Regions from separate parts of the Pseudoalteromonas sp. CR1 genome, predicted to be linked through region 2. Evidence: riboswitches for the same ligand, from Rfam matches in the RefSeq annotation. Region 2 holds a riboswitch; the other holds the start of a gene.

Region 1 (9,124 bases), on a different contig from region 2:
TTTCAAACTTGGCGCTGTGGTTAAGTCGTCTTTTATGTTGAATAACTTTCAATCCATTAAGGTCAACATGATCTAGTTGTAAGGGGAGTGTTTTAATTGTTAATTTTGTTTATACTGCCTATCCAAATTTGAGTGTAATGTAGCCAGTAGACTATTTGAGTATTAGCATATGAATACCAAGGAAAAAATAATACACACCAGTATTTCGTTGTTTAATGAAAATGGTGAGCGTGCAATAACAACTAATCATATTGCATCGAGCTTAGGGATGAGCCCGGGTAATCTTTATTATCATTTTAAAAATAAAGAAGACATTATTCGCCATATTTTTGCGCTTTACCGTGATCATTTAAGTACACATTTTAAGCCTATTGATAAAGACGACGATGCATTTAGTCATTTAACTGCTTATCTCGACTCGCTATTTGAACTTATGTGGCGTTTTCACTTTTTTTACGACAACCTTGGCGATATCCTCTCTAGAGATACAGACTTAAAACAAGCGTATATTGATTTTCAGCTTGAGTTACTAGAGCAAGTTCGTAACGTTATTTTGGGATTGCGAGATAAAGGCATGATCGCCATTGACGAACAAGACGTGACCGAATTAGCACACACACTTAAATTAACCGTTAGCTTTTGGACCCCTTACATAAAAGCACGAAGACCCAGTGGTTCGTTGGCTGAGCAAGATATTTATTATGGTATTTTAAAAGTATTGGCTTTATTTAGGGCTTACAGTACAGAAAAAAGCAGCGTACAGATGAACCAACTTCGCGAAAAGTACACGGCACTTGCACAGCAAGCACCTGCAGTAGCATAACGCTTCATTTATTGGCTGTTTCCTAGACGTTAAAATTTTTGCTATAATCGCGCGCCAAATGCCTGGGAGCGCGAATTCCCGCAGTCTAAGAGTGAACTATGCTTAAATTTATCGTCAAACTACACCCCGAAATAGCTATCAAAAGCCGCTCGGTTCGTAAACGCTTTACTAAAGTGTTAGAAAATAACATTAAAATTGTATTGCGTCGTATTGACGAAAAAGTACAAGTAAGAAACAACTGGGATAACATTTCAGTTGTTACCAAATTAACTGATGCGCAAACTCGGTTAGACTTTATAGATGGTTTGCAACGCATTCCAGGTATAGTGCAATTTATTGAAGTGACCGAAGTCGAATTTAGTACTTTGGACGAAATTTATCAAAAAACCTTTGAATTAATTGGCCACACAATCGCCGGTAAAACATTTTGCGTACGTGCAAAACGTATAGGCCAACACGACTTTACCTCAACCGATTTAGAGCGTTACGTAGGTGGTGGTTTAAATCAGCATGTTGAAGGTGCTCGCGTAAAGCTTAGCCGCCCTGAAGTGACTATTCGCCTAGAAGTCAAAGACGATAAAGCCTATATTGTTACGCAAACACATTTAGGTATGGCGGGTTTTCCTTTGCCAACTCAAGAAGATGTGCTGTCGTTAATGTCGGGTGGGTTTGACTCCGGTGTTGCTAGTTATCAAATGATACGAAAAGGTGCGCGTACGCACTTTTTGTTCTTCAACTTAGGTGGTGCTGCCCATGAAATTGGCGTTAAACAAGCCAGTTACTTTTTATGGAAAAAGTACAGCTCTACCCACAAAGTCAAATTTATAACGGTAGACTTTGAACCTGTTGTTGCCGAAATTTTAGAAAATGTTGAAAACAGCCAAATGGGCGTTGTCCTTAAACGTATGATGATGCGTGCGGGTAGCGCTGTGGCTGAAAAGCTAAATATTCAAGCACTTGTAACGGGTGAGAGTATTGGGCAGGTGTCTAGCCAAACGTTAGCTAACTTAAGTGTTATTGACCGCGTAACCGAAACGCTTATTTTACGCCCGCTTATTCAGCACGATAAGCAAGAGATTATTAATATTGCGCGCCAAATTGGTACCGCTGAAATGGCTGAAACTATGCCAGAATACTGTGGTGTTATATCTAAAAAGCCAACGGTAAAAGCAAAAATAGACGTGATTAAAGGCGAAGAAGAAAAGTTCGACTTTGATGTACTTGATACCGTTATAGATAATGCGCGTGTTATGGATGTTCGTGATATCGACGTAGAAGCCAAGCAAGAGCTAAAAGAGGCTGAATCGGTTGCCGATTTACCGCCTGGCTCTGTGGTTGTTGATATTCGTTCACCAGAAGAAGAAGACGCCGCGCCGCTTGAAATTGAAGGTATTGAAGTAATCCACTTACCGTTTTTCCGCTTAGCTACTAAATTTGGCGATCTACCAAAAGATAAAGACTATTACCTGTATTGCGATAGAGGTGTAATGAGCCAGTTGCAAGCGCTTATTTTACACGAGCAAGGATTTACAGCAGTTAAAGTGTATCGCCCTTAAGAAATAAGTTAGTAAGTTACGGGTTAATAGTTTATGAAAGCGTGGTTTATACCACGCTTTTTTTTGCCTGAATTTTAGCAAGTAGCTCATTATTTGTAGGGGTATTAATGTTGTAGCGTTTGCCTTGCTCGCTAATATACCCACAAATGGCCATTATTTCTGTTGGTCTGTTATTAGCAATATCTTGTTGCATTGACGAATAATTTTCAGCGGTAAGTGCCATTACGGTGTAAGCATTATTTAACGCATCAGCTAAAGCGATATTTAACCCTTGCGCGTTAGCAACTCTGCAGCCCTCATAGAGCAAGCTCATTATAGTTGCGCTAAATATAGGAGCGCGTAATTGGCCATTTTTTATATTATGAAGCGCAGTTAGCGGGTTAATAGCCACATTAACCAGTAGCTTTTCAAAGCGAAGCTGCTCAATGTTATTAACTACTTTTAAGTTTGGGATTGCTTGGAGTAGTGGTGATATACATTGTGGGTTTTTAACTGCGAGGTTGTTACAGCCACCAATCACGCTTTGCCCTTCACCGGTATGTTGCACAATGTACGGATTAGACTTAAATCCGGCCATGCTGGTGGTTAAAAAGTAAAGTGCTTGCTGAGTGTGTAACTGAGGCATTAGCTCTTCAATATTTCCCATCCCATTATGAGAAATTACTAATATTGAATTTGCAGCAAGATAAGGTTTTACTTGTGCAAACGCGTCTTGAACCTGAAAAGCTTTAACCGTAAAAATAACAATATCATAACTAGGTTGCTGCGCCAGTTCACCTAAATTAATAAAGCGTGCATTAATTTTATGTGACGGGGCATTTTTACGGCTATAAAAACGGGTATTGCAGGTTGGCTTGCGTGTTAAAACATGTACCGTATTTTCTTTACTTAAAAAGTGACTCATTAATAGGCCTATAGCGCCATCACCTATAATTAAAATGTTAGTCATAGGGATTCTTTTTGCGAGGAGTAAAAATTACTCTTAGTAAAAAGTAGCTAGCAGCACCCGCAAAATCAGCTATAAAATCGCCAATAGAGGCTTGCCTATAGGGAAGTGCATCTTGCATTATTTCAATTGATGCACCGTAACCGGCTAATAATAAAACTTGTGCGTATAAAGGAAGCTTAAACGCTTTATCCATAATAACGGCAAGCACAAAAAAAATCCCAAAATGGGCTACTTTATCAATGTGTGGAAATAGGTTAGCTGCGCCTTTTATTTCTTTGGCAAATAAAAAAGTAAACGCCACGATGCTGAGCAAAAAAACTGCTTGGTAAACACGCCTTGTCACGTAAAATCCTAGAGTCGCTTAAAAAAGAAACTTGAGTATATCAAACTAAATGAGTATCGCACCTGAACAAGATGCAGAAAAATGTAAAGATTTATAGTTTTAGCGTTATAATTGCGTCATAAAAATTAAGATTGAATAGTTAGGAGAAAACCAATGCCTTCATTTGATATTGTATCTGAAGTAGAAATGAACGAAGCACAAAATGCGGTTGATAACGCAAACCGTGAACTTGAGACTCGCTTTGACTTTAGAGGTGTTGATGCATCTATTGAGCTAAACGACAAAACAATTAAACTTAAAGCTGAAGCTGATTCACAGGTTATGCAGTTGTTTGATATTTTAGCCGGTAAAGTTTCTAAGCGTGGTATGGATGTAGCTAGCCTAGAGCTTCAAGACATTAGCCGTGCGGGTAAAAATGTTTTTCGTAACGTTGCGCTTAAGCAAGGTATTGAAAAAGATATGGCTAAAAAAATAGTTAAAGCCATCAAAGATTCTAAAGTAAAAGTGCAAGCGGCTATTCAAGGCGAAGAAGTGCGCGTAACGGGTAAAAAGCGTGATGACTTACAAGCTGCGATGCAAGTGGTGCGTACTGCCGATTTAGGTCAGCCATTTCAGTTTAAAAACTTCCGCGATTAATTATAAAGGCCTTTTTGGGCGCTTTATAAGTAAAAAGCCAAATAGCCGCGATAGTTATTTGGCTTTTTTATGAGCTATTTAAATTCGTTTAAATATGCTAAATCTTTTTTAGCTGTATAGACGTCCATTGACATTTTTTATTAAACTCCTCACAATAGCGGCCTATTTTCAAGGTGCTTATTAATTTTTTCAATGGTTTGATTTTTTTAATAAGATAATCGGGAAGTTGGTGCGTTTTCATGATGACTACAATCCCAACACTGCCCCCGCAACGGTAAAGTAATGCATAAAGCTATGTACTTACTGAGTCCGGAGACCGGCCTTGATGTAATCTTACTTAGTTCTTTGCGGTGGGCAAAGAAGGGGAACATCATGTTAAATAAAACAACTCTTGGCGTTGCAATTACTGCTGCGCTGTCACTATCTGTATCTGCTGCAGAGCAATCAATCGAAACCATTACGGTAACCGCTAATAAGTTTGAACAATCAATTACTAATGTATTAGCGAGCGTAAATGTTATAACTCGTGATGATATAGAAGCCAGTAATGTTCGCGACTTACCAACGCTATTAACCTCTCAAGTTGGCTTTCAGGTTAACCCTAACGGCGGTTTTGGTCAAAATGCCGGTGTTTCACTGCGCGGTACGGGGTCAGGTGATACGCTAATTTTAATAGACGGTGTACGCACCGGTTCGGCAACGCTTGGTCAAAAAGCATTAAGCAATGTGCCATTAAACAGTATTGAGCGCATTGAAATAATAAAAGGTTCACGTGCAGCAGTGTATGGCTCTGATGCGCTAGCGGGGGTTATTAATATTATAACGCGCGAGTCAGATAACCTTTCTGTTAGTGCTACGTTTGGGTCTGATTCATATCAAGACTACCAGCTTGCTGGCTCTATAAAAACAGGTGAGCTGACAACGGCTTTTAATGCTGGGTTTGAAAAAACAGATAACTTTGATGTACTGCAAGGTGTTGCCCCCGATGAAGACGGCTTTGAAAACAAAAACCTTGGCTTTAAAGTAAATTATACCGATGCGCACTACGGCGACTTTAAGTTACTAGGGCAATACAGTGAAGGCTTTGCTGATTACGACAGCCGCTTTAGTCCTGCCGATAGTACGATTGAGCGAGGTGATTTTAAAAATTACCAGCTTTCGGCTGGTTGGAATAAAGACTATAACAATCAAACACACAGCATTGATATTGCATTTGCAACGGATGATTCAGACAACCGTTATGTTGATTTTTCTCAAGGGCCAACAACAAGTACTTTTATTACTAAGCGCTCACAAATTGATTACAACGGCCAATATCGCTTAAACGACACGTTAAACATTAGTGGTGGTATTAATTGGTACAACGATGACGTGTCACAAAGCTCCACCACGTTTGAAGTGCAAGAGCGCGATGTATTAGCGGTATTTGTTGGCGCATATTACGATGCGGATGAGTTGCTTGCTAATTTAACCGTTCGTCAAGATGACGATGAGCAATTTGGTAATGAAACAACGTATACCGCGGCGGCAGGTTATCACTTATCCGAAAACGCTACATTTAGAATAAGCCAAAGCACGGGCTTTAAAGCGCCTACTTTTAATGATTTATATTTTCCACTTTACGGCAATGCTAACCTTCAACCCGAAACGTCAGTAAATCGCGAGCTTGGCTTAAACATTGACTTTGAAACTGCACGTATTGATGTCGCTATTTTTAGAAATGAAATTGAAGATAAAATTGCTTACGATACTAATTTTGCACTCACCAATATTAATGAGGCTCAATATGAAGGTGTAGAGTTTAGCCTGATTAATCAAATTTTTGGCTTTGATAGTAATGTGAATTTTGCTTACTTAAGTGCAGAAGATAAAGAAACTGGCGAAGCGCTTAGAAACGTTGCTAAGCGAACGCTTAATTGGGAGCTTGCAAAACAGTTTGGTGCATTTGATACAAGCCTAGCAATGCAATATCGCGGTGAGCGAGCAGGGGCTGTTTCACAATTAGGGTCTTATACGCTTTGGAATTTAGCGAGCAATTACCAAGTAAACGATGAGGTTACGGTATCACTTCGTATTGAAAACTTATTTGATAAAGAGTACAACGCAGTCGATTCTAACGCTGATTTTACAACAGGGCAGGTGTATTACTACAACACGCCAGAGCGCCGCTTTTTTGCTGGTATAGATTACCAGTTTTAAATAATCTAAACAGAAAGCCCGGTTTTGCCGGGCTTTTTTGTATTTTTACTCAGCTAAAAACTCTTTAAATACGGTTTCAAACTTGTGTAATTTTGGCGCGATTAACATACTGCAATAGCCCTGTTGCGGGTTTTCGTTGTAGTAATCTTGATGATAGTGCTCAGCAGGATAGTAAGTTGTTACCGGGCTTACTTCGGTTACAATTGGCTCACTAACATGAGTTTGTAACTGTTCAATCATAGTATTAGTAAGCGCAAGTTGTTCGTCATTATGGTAATAAACAACACTGCGGTATTGTGTGCCAATATCGTTACCTTGGCGATTTAACTGCGTAGCATCGTGCAAAGTAAAAAACATAGCGAGCAAGGTTTCAAAGCTTACAATGGTGCTATCAAATTCAACTTTTACTACTTCGGCATGGCCCGTTGTACCACTGCATACTGATTTGTATGTTGGATTGTCAGTATTGCCACCGGTATAACCCGAGCTTACATCCGACACGCCATTTACACGCCTAAATGCTGCGTCAATACACCAAAAACAGCCACCGCCAAAGGTTGCTACTTGCGTTGTTGAACTCATAATTATTCCTAATATTAAACAAAGGTCACGCAAAACATAAAGCCTAGCGTCGTAACAAGGTTACGACGCGTTAGCTTGCTTAGATCTCTTCAAGCGGTTTTGCGGCTGCTTGTTTATTAAGTTTTTGTTGTAAATACTCAGGTGACTGTGTGTTGCGAGCAAGCGCATAATACGCTGCTGGCACAACAAATAAGGTAAGTAGCGTTGAAACAATAACACCGGTGAATACCACAACACCAATTACCATACGGCTTTCAGCACCAGGGCCTGATGCTAATACCAATGGCACTGAGCTCATAACCGTAGTTAATGATGTCATTATTATTGGACGTAAACGTTGTGTAGCCGCTTGTAATATTGCTTCGCTAAACTCAACACCTTTGTCGCGTAATTGGTTGGTAAATTCAACAATGAGTATCCCGTTTTTAGCGCTTAACCCTATGAGCATTACAATACCAATTTGGCTGTAAATATTAAGCGTAAGTCCTGTAGACCAAAGGCCAAACATCGCGCCCATTAAACCAAGCGGTACTGTAAGCATAATTACAAATGGGTGCATAAAGCTTTCAAATTGCGCAGCCAGTACCAAAAAGGTGACTGTTAGCGCTAAAACAAATACGTAGGTCATTGCTGATGCGCCTTCGTAATAAAGCTGAGATTCCCCTTTGTAGTCAACGGCACCATCAATGTCGTTTTCTTGCGCGGCTACTTCATTTAAAAAGTTAAGTGCTTGTTCAAGTGTGTAACCATCGGCTAAATTTGCGCTCAATGTTATTGAACGCATACGGTTGTATCGGTTTAAACGCGAGGCTGTAGCCTCTTCTTTTAAGCTTATTAGGCTGTCTAGCGGAACAAGCTCACCGCTGCGTGATTTAAGGTATATGTTTGAAATATCGGTTGGGTTGTTAAAGTCTTCTTTTGTACCTTTCAAAATCACATCGTATTCTTCACCTCTATCTATAAAGGTTGTTACACGACGCTGACCCAGCATTGTTTCGAGTGTACGGCCAACATCAGACACAGACACCCCTAAATCAGCTGCTTTATTTTTATCGATGCTGACTAAAAACTGTGGGAATGTTTCTTTGTAATCGTGATCGATTCTGACAAGGCCCGGGTTTTGTTCAGCACGTTTAATAATGCGGTCACGCCAATCGGCAAGTTGAGCATAATCATTACCTTGCAGAACAAATTCAATAGGGCGAGATGAACCGCCGCCGCCAATGCCTCGGCGCATAATAGCAAACGCACGTACATCGGTAACTTCGCGCATTTTGCCGCTAATTTCATCCATCACTTCCCACGTAGAGCGCTTGCGTTTGTCCCAATCAGCCATACCAACAATAGCAACACCGCCGCTACCGCCCCAGCCTGGAACACGAACAAGCACGCGACTTAGCTCGCCAGACTCAGAGTAAGGCATAAGGCGCTCTTCAATTTTTGCCATATTGGCAGCATTGTTTTCGTAGCTAGCCCCTTCAGGCCCGCTCATCATAATAAAAAAGGTGCCGCGGTCTTCTTTAGGTGTTAGCTCTGAAGGTACTTGCAGTAATAATGAATAACTCACAAAACCCGCTAATACTAAGCTGACTAACAAGCCCCACTTTTTTGTCATATTGGTTGAAAGTGAATTACGGTAACTGCGCTCTAATTTAGTAAACTGGCGGTCCATCCATTGGCTAAATTTATTAGGTTTGTCGGCACTTTTTAGAACTTTTGAACACAATGCTGGTGCAAGGGTAAGCGCGGTAACACTTGAGAAAAATACCGCCGCGCTGACAGCCATTGCAAATTCGGTGAATAACGCGCCTATTCGGCCATCCATAAATATTAAAGGAACAAACACCGAAATAAGCACCAATGTTGTTGCTACAATTGCAAAACCTACTTCTCGTGCGCCTCTGTACGCTGCAAGTAATGGTGGCTCGCCAAGCTCTATGCGGCGGTGAATGTTTTCAAGCATTACTATGGCGTCATCAACAACCAAGCCAATGGCAAGTACTAACGCAAGTAGGGTTAATAAGTTGATTGAATAC
Region 2 (9,124 bases):
AATTTTTCGTAAACTGTATTTCACGTGTTCATATTTAAAAACAATACTTTACTGGTATAAACCTTCATTTAAGCATCACAATTTTGTAACATCTCTGTCACTTTTTTATTCTATTTTAGCTAGGCCTGTGGTATAGGTACTCTTGAGGTCAATAAAATCAATAGGAGAAGTTCATGGATAGCCTAAACGATATATTAGAGATACTAGAAGGTCCTGATGAAAAAAGAAAAACCTCTCAGAAGAACAAAAAAAGAAAATGGCGCGAAATAGAAGCAATAAAAGATAAACAACGTCTACGTAAAGAATTAGAGGAATTTGATTACTTTGCAGACACAATTGCAATTGATGAGCTAGATTTTTAATTTCTATACCCACCAATTACACAAAAGCCCTCATTTATGAGGGCTTTTTTAATGTTCAAACTTATTTAACTAAACCTGCCAATTTATGGGCTTTTTACCTTGCGCTAACAGTAGTTCGTTAGTTCGCGAAAAGTGCTTACAACCAAAAAAGCCTCGATGAGCCGACAGCGGCGACGGATGCGGACCACTCAAAATAGAGTGGCGAGTGCTATCTATGCCTTTTCCTTTTTTTTGCGCATGCGCTCCCCACAAAATAAACACAACCCCATCACAGTTCGCGTTAATATGAGCAATAACATTATCGGTAAATTGCTCCCAGCCTAAATGCTTATGCGAATGTGCTTGTCCTTGCTCTACCGTTAAAACAGTATTTAGTAAAAATACGCCTTGCTCCGCCCAGGTTTGCAAGTAACCATGTTCAGGTATAACAAAACCCTCAATATCTGTAGCCAGCTCTTTGTACATATTTTTAAGCGAGGGTGGTAATTTTTTTACCTCTGGCAGAACAGAAAAACATAACCCGTGAGCTTGCCCTTCACCGTGGTAAGGGTCTTGCCCTAAAATGACCACACGAATATCGTTTAGAGGCGTGACATTAAACGCATTAAATACGAGCGATTCAGGGGGATAAACAGCAACACCTTGCGCTCGGCGGTTTTCGACTGCGTTTAAGGTTTTCTGCATATAAGGTTGCTGTAACTCGTTGTGTATAAATGTATCCCAGTCGCTCATTACATACTCTTTATTTGTTTTCGTGACGCGTCTATTTTATCACACATATCCGCCAGTCCATCTAGCATACGCGGTGTAAAACGGTGAAGTAAATCGGCGTTAACGCGAATAAACTGATTATTTTTAACCGCAGGCACTTCTGGCCATGCCTTCCAATTAACATTTGGCTGCGGGGTATTAGACTTTTCGTCAGGAATAATAATCACCTGAGGCTTAGTAACAATGACATTTTCAATGCTGATTTGTAGGTACTGGGTCGTGCTATTAGCAAATACATTATTTACATGACAGGTACTTACTAATTGACCAATCCATGTGCTTTCACTGATGGTCATCATTGGCTCGGCCCATAACTGATAAAAACCAGATATAGGCAGCTTCCCTTGCTGGTTTTTTATAATAGCGGTTAACTTGTGCTTAAACACTTTGGCAACCTGTTGGCTTTGCTTTTCGTACCCTGTTAATTTACCAAGAGTGAGTAGTTCAGTTTGCACGCCTTCTATGCTTGTAGGGTTGCTTAAATGCACTTTGATACCCAAGCGCTCTATTTGTGCTATATCTTCCTGTTGATTTCCGCTTTTCCAGGCAATCACTAAATCAGGTTTTAAAGCTAATAATTTCTCAAGAGAAATGCCATAGTACCCGCCAATGCGAGCTATATTTTTTGCTTCATGTGGGTAATCAGCATAGTCAACGGTACCCACAATATCGCTACCTGCACCAATAGCAAATAGGTTTTCAACTATGTGTGGGGCAAGTGCAACTATACGTAGTTTTTTAGGCTCAGGCTCTGCGTTCGCCACTGCATTGCTCTGTAAACTAAACAGCATTAACCCTATAAAAAGCAATTTAATCACTAGTAATCAAACCCTTCTAGTGCTTTTACACCTGAATCGAATGCGTGTTTTACATTGCGCACTTCGCTCACTGTATCGGCAAGGTCAGTCAATGTTCTGTGCGCTGCGCGCCCTGTGATAATAACCGATTGCATAGCCGGGCGATTATTAAGTGCGCTCACTACTTCGTCTAAGTCGATGTAGCCATAAGTCACCATGTAAGTGAGTTCATCAAGTAGTACTAAGTTAATACTGCTGTCGGCAAGCATACGCTTTGCTTCTTGCCATGTTGCTTGCGCTGCTAAAGTATCAGCCTCTTTATTTTGTGTATCCCACGTAAAACCAGTATTCATTACAGCAAATTCAACACCTGCGCCTTGTAATAAATTACGCTCACCACATTCCCATGTCCCTTTTATAAATTGACACACAGCGGCTTTTTGACCATGGCCTACACAGCGTGCTACCACACCAAAACCAGAGGTCGATTTACCTTTCCCATTACCAGTAATGACTTGAAAAATACCTTTAACCTCTTGCGCAGCTTCAACACGGGCATCTACGTGTTCTTTTACTTTTTGCTGGCGCTGTTTATGCTTGTCGTTTGTCTGTTCAGTCATTATTGTGTCCTTTATAAATCGAGATAATTTGCGCTATATCTAAATGTGTTTCGCACATAGTTGCTAAACGCGCTAACTGCTGTTCGCGGTGTGTATCAATACTTATTGGGTCAAGCTGTAAAGTTGGTTTTACCCACTTGAAAATTTCCATAGTGGCGTTGGGCTCATCAAATAAACCGTGTAAATAAGTGCCCGCAATTGCGTTATCGTCACTTATAAAACCATCCGTTTTAAATCCATTTGGATGCTCATTAAAAGTTAAAAATGGCTTATTAAGCGCGGCCCCTTTGCTAATACCTGCATGTATTTCGTAGCCACTACACGGTGTTTGTAAATCATTTAACTGCATCGTCGCTGATAATTTAGAAAGTACTTTTTGCGCGCTCAGTGTGGTTTCAAAATCACATAAGGCCAACCCATTCACCCTTTTTAATGACGACTCAACCCCCTCTGGATCGTGGATAATATTACCCAGCATTTGCATGCCACCACAAATTCCAAGCACTTTACCCCCATAGCGTAAGTGGCGTTTTATTTGCCTATCCCACCCTTCATTTATTAAGAAAGTTAAATCGCCAAGTACGTTTTTACTGCCTGGTAAAATAATAAGATCAACATCAGGAATTACCTGCGTATGGCGTACATAATTAACATTAATATTTGGGTGTAAACGCAGTGCGTCAAAATCGGTATGGTTACTAATATGTGGCACTAATAATATTGCAATATTGATAGTTGCATGGGTGACGTTATTGCCTATTGCAACAGCGTCCTCCGCGTCGAGAGTCAAATCGTGGAGGTATGGCAGTACACCTAAAACAGGCTTATTTGTATAGTTCTCTAACCAATCAAGCCCTCCTTGCAGTAAACTTATATCTCCTCTAAAACGGTTAATTACAAACCCTTTTACACGTGCTTGCTCTGACTCGCTAAGTAATGCCAATGTCCCCACTAAATGAGCAAATACACCACCTTTATCTATATCGGCAATGATGATCACCGGGCAGTCTACTTTTTCAGCGTAGCCCATGTTAGCGATGTCGTTTTCACGCAAATTTATCTCAGCGGGGCTTCCCGCACCTTCCACCAATAACAACTCAAACCGTTTTGCTAAACGCTCGTGTGATGTAATGACGGCATCCATAGCGACTTTTTTATAATCGTGGTATTTACCCGCTTCCATGTTGCTAATCGCTTTACCATGAATAATAACTTGCGCGCCAGTGTCGCTATTGGGTTTAAGTAATATGGGATTAAAGTCAGTTTCGGGCTCAACTCTAGCAGCAATAGCTTGCAAAGCTTGTGCTCGGCCAATTTCGCCACCGTCGTTTGTCACTGCGCTATTAAGTGCCATATTTTGTGGCTTAAACGGTGCGACTTTTATACCTTGATTTGCAAATACTCGACAAAGCGCAGCCACTAGGGTGCTTTTTCCTGCATCAGAGGTCGTGCCTTGTATCATAAGCGTTTTCATGGCTATACCTTCGACTTTCTAAAAAAGAGTAAACTTAAGAAAAACGCACTCCCCACAGCGGCCGTGATCACCCCAACAGGTAGCTCTTGATTTTGTAGTAAAGAACGTGACAGTACATCGACCCATACCATAAATGTGCCTCCTGCTAAGCTTGTTATTAATAGCCCTGCGACGGTTCCCTGCGAGATAAAAAAGCGCACAATGTGTGGCACCATTAACCCAACAAAACCAATACCACCACACATTGCCACCAGCACAGCGGTTATTAATGAGCTTAAAATTAGCATCAGTAACCTAAATCGTTTCACTTTAACACCAAGAGTTATGGCACTTTCATCACCTAATAACATGGCATTAAGTTGGCGCCTAAAGCTAATCATTACGCAGGTACACAATGTAATCACTAAAAATGGTATCCATAGTGTTGCCCACTGCGCACGTGCAAAACTACCCAAGGTCCAAAATAAAATAGCGGCAACGGCTTGCGGCTCACTCCAATAAAGTAACAAACTAGTAAATGCACTAAATAAAAATGAGAGTGCAACACCAGCTAACAACATCGATTCAACCTGCCCACCTTGTTGCCTTGTGGCTATTAATATAAGCAAGCTCATTGCTAATAAACTACCTAGTAGCGCCGCCGCAGAAAGGGCAACGCCCGCGCTAATACCCACAAATGCCATAAGGATAACTACACCAAACGAAGCACCTGACGATATACCAAATAAATAGGGATCGGCTAATGGGTTACGTGTCACAGTTTGTAAAATTAGCCCCGCAATAGCTAAACCTGCACCGGCCAAAAACGCCAATAATGTGCGCGGCACTCTTAATTCAAAAATAATACGGCTGGTCAGTGACGAATCATTAAAATGCACAAGACTGTTAAATACATCGTTTATTGACGTATCTGTTGCGCCAAAGCTCAAAGCTAAAAACAGACTTACTGTAGCAATGACAATAAACATAAATAGCGCCGCAGAATGGCGAAATCGAGAGGCCAGCATGTTATTTATAACCATAAAAATAAGTAATATGAGGTGTGCTTTTGCCAAGCTGAGATTCTTGTGGGTGGCTATTTATCTGTGCGCATACACCAAATACATCATCAAGCATGTGCTCAGTGAGTACTTCTGCGGGCGAACCGGTATGCGTTATTTCTCCGTTTTTAATGACTACGAGCTCATCGCAAAGAGCCGCGGCTAAATTAAGATCATGAAATGAAGCAAACACCGTAACACCTAGAGACTTTGCCAATTCCATAACCTGTATTTGGTACTTAACATCAAGGTGGCTAGTGGGTTCATCCATTATTAACAGTTGAGGTTGCTGAACAATAGCACGTGCAATGAGTGCGCGTTGTTTTTCTCCTCCAGAGAGCGATTCAAAATTTTGATTGGTGTGCTGCTCAAGCCCTACCGTTTTTATAGCTTGAGTGATCTGTGTTTTTTCGCTTTGCGATGTAGAGCTAAATAACGATTTATGAGGAGTGAGGCCAAGCGCCACAACATCAAATAACGACAAGTTAAAATGCGATGGTGCTTCTTGCAAAACAACAGCAACGCACTTTGCATATTCGTCACTTTTGAGCTGCCAAATATCTCGGTTATTAAACTCTACAACCCCTTCGCTTGGCTTATTAAAACGATATAAACAACGCAGTAAACTCGATTTACCTGCACCATTGGGCCCTATTAAGCCAACAAATTTACCTGCGGGTATTTGCACATTAATATGTTTGAGAATAGATTTATTTGCTATTCCCCACGAGAGGTTTTGAACGCTTAATAATGGTGCTTTAGTTTGCAATACTCTGTCCTAGACACGAGTACCCACTTGTAATGCAACGACCAAAAAGGAGTACATTAAAATTAGCATGAGTAGGCCCGCTCATTAAAAATTGATTTGTATCTGACTTAAAGCAAAGTGCTAATTACAGTTGCGGGAACAGTTGAGGAATTGCACCTCATTCCAAATGAAGCTCTATTATGGGCGGGTAAGTAAATAATTTAAAGCAAAAAAAACCGCGCTAATAACAGCGCGGTTAAAAAGGGAGTGTTTTAACTAGGGCGTGTTGACCTTTGTGGATTTAAATTTGTTCAATCTAGGGGCGATTAAATCGCGGCGCGAGGTTTGTAACCTAGTGGGCTAAGTAAAAACCGAGCAACAAAGAGTTAATAGTCCCTAGAAAGAACCCAGAGGGCAGCGCATGTTTGGTATTTATGCTACGTTATCGCCTATTTATGGGGAATAACCACATTGCACAGGCTCTGCCTTGCCTAAAAACCAAACATACTGCTGGAAATTCAACCACCAAAGTTCAACACGTCCTGCCGTTAAAACTTATATTCCATACCTAAACCTAAGTAATCTTGGTCTACGTTGTTGTCCATATCAAAGCTTGAGTAAAAGCCAAATACTTTAATGTTTTTGTTAAGCTTGTGATCAACACCAACCGAAATAGCTGTTTTATCATCGCTATCGTCAAAGTCCATTGCCTGATACTGAACCTTAAATGTATTTTTACCCATGCTGTATGCCGCATTTAATAAGTAACCGTCACCTTCAGCTGAACCGTCTACTTTTTCTTGAGTTTGGTACATAGCACCTAGTTTAAAGTCTTCAACTTTACCCTGGATTGATGCGCGCACTACATCATAACCGTTTACTTCGCTGTCAGCTGCAATTGAGGCATAAATTGCACTCTTTTTAAGCGCTGAATCACCGTATGTTACAGCCATTGAATAACCGTTATCTGCATCTACATCATCTTCAGCAATAAAAGTAGCAAGTACTTTAAAGCCTTCGTATGAGTTTGACGCATAAGAAATTGAATCACCTAAACGGTTTTCACCTTTGAATACGTTTTTAATATCGCCTTCAAGGTCATTAAATAAATCGAGTTTACCTTGCGCTTGTTTAAACGCCGTGTCGTTACGACCCACTACTACCTGACCAAATGAGCCTTTAACACCAACGTATTGGTTACGCGCAGAAATATTATCGTCGTCGCCTTTTGAGTCTGCATCAGTTACATCAACTTGAAACTCAAACTTATAAACTGCTTCTAAGCCATCGGTAATTTTTTCAGAACCTTTAAGACCAAAGCGAGATGCGTTACTTTTAATTTCAGTAAACGACCCTTCACCGTCATCTGTAGACTGCACAGTTACATTTGCTTTACCGTAAACATCCACGTCTGCAAGTACATTAAAAGATAAACCACTTAGCAAAGCGACACATAAGCTCGATTTTACAAATTTCATGTTATTTCCTCGATAATCACAAAAGACTAATTTTTAAAACGACTGCAGTTTGTCACCACTAAATGACAGAAATATTACAAATGAAATATTTTTGACTTTTAAAGTTAATAAAACTGCATTATTTTTGAAATCAAAAGGACACGAACACTAATCAAGCAAATATGTACCCACTTAACCTCCAACGTTTAAGCGTTAAGCTCAATAGTAGGAAGTAAATTTATTAGTGTTTCTATTAGTTCCTTTTGCTCGTTATCTCTATGGTAGGCTACAAATATATCTCTTGACGTATTTTCTACGTTTTTTACATGAAATAATTCACCATTTTCTAAATGTTGCTCTACTAAAACATGAGGAATAAATGCACTGCCACCACATTGCAAAATTAAATCGAGTGCAATTCGGCCGGTGCTTGTTCTAAAGTAAGGAGGGGTTTTACCGGTAAACTGGCGTGCATGCCAAAGCGAAAATGTCGTCCCCCAGTCAACATACACGTACTGATTATCAAAAAAATTCTCGTTTGTTGCCGTGTCATACCCACTCACAGGAATAATAGGTAGTTCACAAATACGCTCAACAACTAACTCATCCACTTTTGGTGGATCGAATAAAATGGCCAAATCAAGCGTGCGCTCAAGCAATAATCGCGTACTTTCTTGTTGGGCTTTAACTTCAGCCACCAAAGACACTCCCGGCATAGCCGACACGATATTAGTAATACCAAACTGCAAAAAAGCATCCCAGATATTAGGGGTGCCCGCTAAGCTAATTTGTTTATGCATGTTGTCGGCAAGGGCCACATCTACCTTCGCGCGCTGCATACCGGTTATGATCATTTGCGCGTGAGGTAATAACCGCTCACCAGGCGCTGTTAATTGAATATTATTACGCTGGCGAATAAATAAATTAACGCCAAGTCCTTGCTCTAATTGGCGAATACGAAAGCTTACCGCCGACTGCGTTATATATAGGTTTTCTGCGGCTTTACCGAAATGACGCGTGCGCACTACTTCAACAAATGTTTTTAATAAATCGATATCCACTTTTTTATCCTCACGATAAAAATAACTTGTTTAAAAAATTGCCAAACTTGCATCATACTCCAACTAATTAATAGGGTATGAGGATATAGCTATGAGCATTAACATTTCATTACTACGCCAAGCATTTGTTAGCCAACGTCAATTTTATGATGATCAAAATTTTCCACGTGGTTTTAGCCGCAGCGGAAATTTCACCTTATTAGAAGCCAGTATACTAGAACAACATGGCATTGTTTTAAAAGGTTTATATAGTAAGACGATTGAACCACAAAATGAGCACCAAGAAAATTTTGTAGCCGTAGTAACTGGCTCACAAGAACCAACTAATCCGATTGAGCGAGCATGGCTAAAATACCTAAAGCTTACGACGTGTAAAACGAAGTTTCATACCTTGTTTGGGCGCTCTAAAATATCGAGCCCTGCGCCAATAAATCATGAAAGTTATTCAGAATCTGACAGCTTATAAACACGTAACCAATTTGCTTTTTGGCGCTTTTACGGTTACAACATGTATTAAGCAGCATTTTTGCATAATATGATTTAGGTGTTCCGTGAAGCGAAAGATATTAATAGTTGAAGATACACCTGCTATAGCGCTTGTGCAAAAACACATAGCGCTAAAGGTAGGCTACGAGGTAGATGTAGCAGAAACGTTAGCACAAACAAAAGTATTGATTAGTCAAAACGATTATTTTTGTGCGGTTGTTGATTTTATTTTGCCTGACGCACCAATGGGTGAAGCGATTACCTGCACCGTTGACGCTGAAATTCCTACCATTGTTATGACGGGAAAT

What was found. A riboswitch is a leader RNA that binds a small molecule or an ion and turns the genes downstream of it on or off. The one in region 2 is predicted to bind cobalamin.
Region 1: linked by a shared signal. The riboswitch ahead of KZZ04_RS14270 (TonB-dependent receptor) and the one ahead of KZZ04_RS07375 (ABC transporter ATP-binding protein) in region 2 are both predicted to bind cobalamin.

Annotation. Positions count from the first base shown of each region.
Region 1 is NZ_JAHXRM010000016.1:56,311-65,434, forward strand. Features, by position in the region: gene KZZ04_RS14245 (TetR/AcrR family transcriptional regulator) at 170-823, shown strand; gene thiI (tRNA uracil 4-sulfurtransferase ThiI) at 922-2,379, shown strand; gene KZZ04_RS14255 (ketopantoate reductase family protein) at 2,426-3,328, opposite strand; gene KZZ04_RS14260 (VanZ family protein) at 3,321-3,671, opposite strand; gene KZZ04_RS14265 (YajQ family cyclic di-GMP-binding protein) at 3,825-4,307, shown strand; cobalamin riboswitch at 4,484-4,647, shown strand; gene KZZ04_RS14270 (TonB-dependent receptor) at 4,680-6,506, shown strand; gene msrA (peptide-methionine (S)-S-oxide reductase MsrA) at 6,552-7,088, opposite strand; gene KZZ04_RS14280 (efflux RND transporter permease subunit) at 7,168-9,124, opposite strand, start outside.
Region 2 is NZ_JAHXRM010000006.1:59,507-68,630, forward strand. Features, by position in the region: gene KZZ04_RS07345 (DUF3545 family protein) at 174-362, shown strand; gene ung (uracil-DNA glycosylase) at 432-1,094, opposite strand; gene KZZ04_RS07355 (cobalamin-binding protein) at 1,094-1,951, opposite strand; gene cobO (cob(I)yrinic acid a,c-diamide adenosyltransferase) at 1,951-2,550, opposite strand; gene KZZ04_RS07365 (cobyric acid synthase) at 2,543-4,024, opposite strand; gene KZZ04_RS07370 (iron ABC transporter permease) at 4,027-5,031, opposite strand; gene KZZ04_RS07375 (ABC transporter ATP-binding protein) at 5,033-5,833, opposite strand; cobalamin riboswitch at 5,909-6,048, opposite strand; gene KZZ04_RS07380 (porin) at 6,361-7,290, opposite strand; gene KZZ04_RS07385 (LysR family transcriptional regulator) at 7,476-8,330, opposite strand; gene KZZ04_RS07390 (DUF413 domain-containing protein) at 8,422-8,796, shown strand; gene KZZ04_RS07395 (diguanylate cyclase) at 8,882-9,124, shown strand, end outside.